Linked DNA regions of Pseudoduganella dura. The protein of the gene in region 1 interacts with the protein of each later gene in a pairwise test. Links are inferred from orthologs where the notes say so. Each region holds a gene or a part of one and is shown in the gene's direction. Other genes may lie near its edges.

Region 1 (3,342 bases):
GCAGCCGTCCCTCGCGCTGATGCAGGAAGTGATCCGCTTCCCGGGCCTGCAGGTCGGCTTCTTCCTGTATGTGGCGGCGCTGCTGGTGATCACGTTCGCCGCGCCGATTGTCTGCTGGAACGGCATGGGCCCGGGCAAGGGGCTGTTCTACAGCTTCTTCGCGATCAAGCGCACCGCCGGCGCATTTCTCGTGTTCGTGCTGAGCCTCGGCGCGATCGCGTTCGGCACCATGATGGTATTGCGCCTGGTGTTCGGCGCCGGCGCGGTCGGGCAGGCACTGATGGGCATGGTATCGGTGCTGCTGTTCGGCATCGGCCATATCGCACTGTATTTCCCCTATACACATATCTTCGGGCCGTTACCGGACGACAAGGCGGCGCCCCCGGTGCCCTGACGCGCGGCCGGGTTTGCGGTTGCCGCGCAGGCGCCGCACTGCCCGGCCTCAAGCGGGTTTCAACAGGTGCCCCGGCGCATCGACCAGTATAATGGGAGGATGCAGAATCTCCTCCACAACCTCAATCCCGAACAACTCGCCGCCGTCACCCTGCCGCCGCAAAACGCCCTGATCCTGGCCGGCGCCGGCTCGGGCAAGACGCGCGTGCTGACCACGCGCATCGCCTGGCTGATCCAGACCGGGCAGGTGTCGCCGGGCGGCATCCTGGCCGTCACCTTCACGAACAAGGCGGCCAAGGAAATGCTGGCGCGCCTGTCGGGAATGATGCCGATCAATACACGCGGCATGTGGATCGGCACCTTCCACGGCCTGTGCAATCGCCTGCTGCGCACCCACTACCGCGATGCCGCCCTACCCCAGTCGTTCCAGATCCTCGACACGCAAGACCAGCTGTCGATGATCAAGCGCATGCTGAAGGCGCATAACGTGGATGACGAGAAGTTTCCGCCGAAATCGGTGATGTACTTCATCAACAACAACAAGGACCAAGGCCTGCGTGCCGGCCAGGTCGAGGCGTACGACGCCAACGAACGCAGGCTGGTGGAGCTGTACCAGCTGTACGACGACCAGTGCCAGCGCGAAGGCGTGGTGGATTTCGCCGAACTGCTGCTGCGCACGTATGAACTGCTGAGCCGGAACCAGCCGCTGCGCGAGCACTACCAGCAGCGCTTCCGCCACATTCTCGTCGACGAGTTCCAGGATACCAACAACCTGCAGTATGCGTGGCTGAAGCTGATCGCCGGCCACGGCGCGGGGCACGGCGGCGCGCTGTTCGCGGTGGGCGACGACGACCAGAGCATCTATGCGTTCCGTGGCGCCAACGTGGGCAACATGGCCGCGTTCGAGTCCGAATTCTCGGTGAAGAACCTGATCAAGCTGGAGCAGAACTACCGCTCGCACGGCCACATCCTCGATGCGGCCAACGTGCTGATCGCGAACAACAGCCGCCGCCTGGGCAAGAACCTGCGCACGGACGCGGGCCATGGCGAACAGGTGCGCGTGTACGAGGCCACATCGGACCTGCAGGAAGCGCAGTGGATCGTCGACGAGGCGAAGAACCTGATCCGCGAAGGGTCGCCACGCAGCCAGATCGCGGTGCTGTACCGCTCGAATGCACAATCGCGCGTGATCGAGCATGCGCTGTTCTCGGCCGCCATTCCCTACACGGTGTATGGCGGCCTGCGCTACTTCCAGCGCGCCGAGGTGAAGCACGCGATCGCCTACCTGCAGCTGATGGACAATCCGCACAACGATTCGGCATTCCTGCGCGTGGTGAACTTCCCCACGCGCGGCATCGGCGCGCGCACGCTGGAGCAGTTGCAGAACGCCGCCGAAACGTATGGCATCTCGATGTATGCGGCGGTGCCCTACATGGTCGGCAAGGCCGGCTCCTCGCTGGGAGCGTTCGTCAAGCTGGTGGAAGGCGTGCGGTTCGAAACGCAGCAGATGGCGCTGCCCGAACTGGTGCGCATCACGCTGGAATCTTCCGGCCTGCTGCAGCACTACGCCAACGAGAAGGAAGGCGCCGACCGCGTGGAAAACCTGGAGCAGATGGTCAGCGCGGCCACCCAGTTCGTGGGCGAGGAAGGCTACGGCCAGGGCGCGCCCGCGCACCTGGGCCCGCCGGCCGACGCGCAGGCGGGAGCGGCCATCGTCAATGCCGATGGCGTGGAGATCATGGATGCGGATGCGCCGCTGTCCACCGTGATGTCGCCGCTGTCGGCGTTCCTGGCGCACGCGTCGCTCGAAGCGGGCGACAACCAGGCGCAGGCCGGCCAGGATGCGATGCAGCTGATGACGGTGCACTCGGCCAAGGGCCTGGAATTCGACAACGTGTTCATCACCGGCCTGGAAGAAGGCCTGTTCCCGCACGAAAGCAGCTCGAAGGAAGAAGGCGGCGTGGAGGAGGAACGGCGGCTGATGTACGTGGCGATCACGCGCGCCCGCAAGCGCCTCTACATGTGCTTCTGCCAGACCCGCATGCTGCACGGGCAAACCCGCTACAACGCGAAGTCGCGCTTCTTCGACGAACTGCCGGAGGAATCGCTGAAGTGGCTGTCGCCGCGCGTGCAGTCGCACTGGTTCGCGAACAAGAAGGCGCAGTGGGAAGACGTGAAACTGGACGGCGGCAGCGACAACGCGATCGCCCAGCGCATCGCGCAAAAGGCCACCACCGGCTCAGGCTGGCGCATCGGCGAATCGGTGGCGCATGCCAAGTTCGGCGAGGGCGTCATCGTCAACCTCGAGGGCAGCGGCGCCAATTGCCGCGCGCAGATCAATTTCGGCAGCGCCGGAATGAAGGTGCTGGATCTGTCGGTGGCGAAGCTGGAGCGGCTGGGCAGGTAGCTGGCGGTGCGTGAAAACCGGTGTCGCCCGGCCAGGCATTGCCTTGCCGGGGCCCTTCGGGGCGGCTGACACCGGAATTTGCGATCGTTCCGGTTATCCCTGCTTGCCCCCCACCTCCGCAGCCTGCCCCTTGCGCAGCGCCTCATCGATCAGCGCCCGCGTTGCCCTGTCCGCCGCGGTGCTCAACCGGCCCTGCTCGCGGCCCAGTTCATCCATCTTCCGCCCCAACACATCCATTGGCGCCGACAACTCGGCCATCCGCGCGTGCAGCGTTTTCAGCGGCTCACGGCTGCCATCCACTTTCCCGGCTTCATGGGCCATCGTTTCCGACAGGCGGGCCATGCGCTGCTGCAGTGGCTCCATCTGCTTCTGCACCAGTTCCATCTGGCGCGACAATGCTTCGCGGCGCTGCACGCTGTCCGTCGATGCCATCCGCCCGGCCAGCTCCTCCAACCGCCGGCCCAGGCGTTCCTGCATGCGGGCAAGCGCGCTCAACTGATGCTCGGTGTTGTGCGCCAGCTTGTCGTCGAACGCGGCGGCAA
Region 2 (3,226 bases), 2.3 Mb from region 1 along the record:
CGCAGTTCGAGGATGCGGACATCACCGACCTGGAAGCGTTCCGTGTCGATACCAACAACGCCAACGCGAAGAACAAGGATGCCGCCAAGCTGACGATGCTGGCCTTCGTCATCAAGGCATCCGCCGCGGCGCTGAAGAAGTACCCGGCGTTCAACTCTTCGCTGGATGCGAAGGGCGAGAACCTGATCCTGAAGAAGTACTACAACATCGGCTTCGCGGCCGATACGCCGCAAGGCCTGGTGGTACCGGTGGTGAAGAATGCCGACCAGAAGAGCGTGTCGCAGATCGCCCGCGAAATGACCGAACTGTCGCTGGCGGCGCGCGAAGGCAAGCTGAAACCGGCCGACATGCAGGGCGCCACGTTCACGATCTCGTCGCTGGGCGGCATCGGCGGCTCGCACTTCACGCCGATCGTGAATGCCCCGGAAGTGGCGATCCTCGGCCTGTCGAAGGCTTCGATGAAGCCGGTGTGGGACGGCAAGCAGTTCGTGCCGCGCCTGATGATGACGCTGTCGCTGTCGTACGACCACCGCGTGGTCGACGGCGCGTCCGGTGCCCGCTTCGCAGTCTACCTGGCAGAAGTGCTGGGCGACATGCGCAAAGTGCTGCTGTAAGGAGAGGGCTACATGAGCATCGTTGAGGTAAAAGTACCGAATATCGGCGACTTCAAGGAAGTCGAAGTGATCGAGGTGATCGTCAAGGTGGGCGACACGATCAAGGTCGACCAGTCGATCGCCACCGTGGAATCGGACAAGGCGTCGATGGAGATTCCGGCCACCCATGGCGGCGTGGTCAAGGAACTGAAGTTCAAGGTGGGCGACAAGGTGTCGGAAGGCTCGCCCCTGCTGTTGCTGGAAGAGGCGGCCGGCGCCGCTTCTCCGGCGCCGGCGGCCCCGGCTCCGGCGGCGAATGTCGCCACGCCTGCGGAGAAAGGCGAGGCGCCGGGCCAGGCCGCGCCGGTGTACGGCGCACCGGCGGTGCCGGCTCCCGCGGCACCAGCCGCCGGTCCCGCGCCTGCCGCGGGCTCGTATTCCGGCAATGTCGACATCCAGTGCGACGTGATGGTGCTGGGCGGCGGACCCGGCGGCTACTCGGCCGCGTTCCGCGCTGCCGACCTGGGCCAGAACACGATCATCGTCGAGCGTTACGCAACGCTGGGCGGCGTGTGCCTGAACGTGGGCTGCATCCCGTCGAAGGCGCTGCTGCACCTGGCTTCCGTCATCGACGAGACGGCGCACCTGGGCAAGCACGGTGTGAAGTTCGCCCGGCCGGAAGTGGACATCGATGAAGTCCGCAAGTACAAGGAAGGCGTGATCGGCAAGATGACCGGCGGCCTGTCCGGCATGGCCAAGGCGCGCAAGGTGCAGGTGGTGCAGGGCCTCGGCCAGTTCGTCAGCCCGAACCATATCGAAGTCACCGGCCCGGACGGCACGAAGAAGGTCGTGCAGTTCAAGCAGGCGATCATCGCGGCCGGTTCCGCCGTGGTCAAGCTCCCGTTCGTGCCGGAAGATCCGCGCATCGTCGATTCGACCGGCGCGCTGGAACTGCGCTTCATCCCGAAACGCCTGCTGGTGATCGGCGGCGGCATCATCGGCCTGGAAATGGCCACCGTGTACTCCACGTTCGGTGCGCGCATCGACGTGGTCGAGATGATGGATGGCCTGATGCAGGGCGCCGACCGCGATGCCGTGAAGATCTGGCAGAAATACAACGCCGCGCGCTTCGACAACATCATGACCAAGACGAAGACCGTGGGCGTGGAAGCGCTGCCGGAAGGCATCAAGGTCACGTTCGAAGCCGCCGAAGCCGGTGCCACCGCACCGGAACCGCAGATCTACGACATGGTCCTCGTGGCCGTGGGCCGCAGCCCGAACGGCAAGAAGATCGCCGCCGACAAGGCCGGCGTGCAGGTGACCGACCGCGGCTTCATCAACGTCGACAGCCAGATGCGCACCAACGTGCCGCACATCTTCGCCATCGGCGACCTTGTGGGCCAGCCGATGCTGGCCCACAAGGCGGTGCACGAAGGCCACGTGGCGGCCGAAGCGGCCGCCGGCCAGAAGTCGCACTTCGACGCCACCGTGATCCCGTCCGTCGCCTACACCGATCCGGAAGTGGCGTGGGTCGGCCTGACGGAAGACGAAGCGAAGGCCAAGGGCATCAAGGTCGAGAAGGGCCACTTCCCGTGGGCCGCCTCCGGCCGTGCCGTGGCCAACGGCCGCGACGAAGGCTTCACGAAAGTGCTGTTCGACGCTGAAACGCACCGCATCGTGGGCGGCACCATCGTCGGCACGCACGCCGGTGACATGATTGGCGAGATCGCGCTGGCCATCGAGATGGGCGCCGACGGCACCGACATCGGCAAGACGATCCACCCGCACCCGACCCTGGGCGAGTCGATCGGCATGGCCGCCGAAGTGTACGAAGGCGTCTGCACCGACCTGCCGCCGGTGCGCAAGCGCTGATCCCTTCGAGCCTGCGCAGTCTCCGAACGCCACCTCCGGGTGGCGTTTTTTATCAGCTTTGTTGCCTAAAATCGGGGTCAGACCCTGAGCCTACCCCTCGAATTCCCAAGTGCGGACCATCGAAACGAGTTCGATAAATGCATATTTGATGGCCGATGGGGAGAGTCTGGGTCGACGATAGTCGTCGACCCAGTGCATTGCCAACGAGAAGATTGAAAGGCAGCTGCCTGCCTTGGGATGGCTGCCGTAGTGGACTTCATAGCCAGCCGCTCGTGCCGCTAAGCCGATCAGCCATAAGGCATAAGTGAGCAATGCACCGATTAGTAAAAGTGCCGCCAGACGAAGCAGGCTTGTAGTCTGGCTATGTCGCAGTGCCATTCCCCATTTGGCATTCTTCAGGTCGCGGAAAGTCTGCTCGATTTGCATGCGCCCAGAGTAAATTTTGATGATGTCGTCTGCACGAAGCTGTGCCAGTGCTGGCGAAACGGCGAGTAGCCAAGGCTCACATTGGGCAGCGCTGTTTTTCTTGCTGTGGTGCGCGCGCGCAGGTTGACCGGATTTCGTCAAGCAATGCCGTCCTTTCGATTTGGACTTGTACAGCACTAATCGGCAGTCGACAGGGTTGGAGCGGACATGAAAAAAATAGCCCAAATCGCGCGCTTTTGCGGTAGCTCTTGAGTACAAGCTTTTGCAGCCGAACCAGTCGTTGCCGTTCTGTTGGCACACCAAATCACGGTTGCGTATCCGTCCGACCCAGCCAA

The links.
Region 2: the proteins of GJV26_RS09225 (region 1) and lpdA interact in binary tests that used the Escherichia coli proteins (3 or more experiments, as listed by UniProt). The link is inferred for Pseudoduganella dura from one-to-one orthologs.

The regions. Positions count from the first base shown.
Region 1 is NZ_WNWM01000002.1:2,093,976-2,097,317, forward strand. What follows is about bases 121-3,146. They hold GJV26_RS09225 (UvrD-helicase domain-containing protein), read left to right. Parts: upstream 121-493; coding sequence 494-2,800; downstream 2,801-3,146. Other genes in these bases: GJV26_RS09220 (BPSS1780 family membrane protein), read left to right, coding at 121-394; GJV26_RS09230 (M56 family metallopeptidase), read right to left, coding at 2,894-3,146. In the rest of the region: more of GJV26_RS09220, read left to right, coding at 1-120; more of GJV26_RS09230, read right to left, coding at 3,147-3,342. UniProt on the Escherichia coli protein: A helicase with DNA-dependent ATPase activity. Unwinds DNA duplexes with 3'-5' polarity. Translocates on single-stranded DNA with 3'-5' polarity. Initiates unwinding more efficiently from a nicked substrate than double-stranded DNA.
Region 2 is NZ_WNWM01000002.1:4,419,849-4,423,074, forward strand. Bases 136-3,045 are described here. They hold lpdA (dihydrolipoyl dehydrogenase), read left to right. Parts: upstream 136-626; coding sequence 627-2,465; downstream 2,466-3,045. Other genes in these bases: aceF (dihydrolipoyllysine-residue acetyltransferase), read left to right, coding at 136-614; GJV26_RS19295 (IS4 family transposase), read right to left, coding at 2,556-3,045. In the rest of the region: more of aceF, read left to right, coding at 1-135; more of GJV26_RS19295, read right to left, coding at 3,046-3,226. UniProt on the Escherichia coli protein: Lipoamide dehydrogenase is a component of the glycine cleavage system as well as of the alpha-ketoacid dehydrogenase complexes.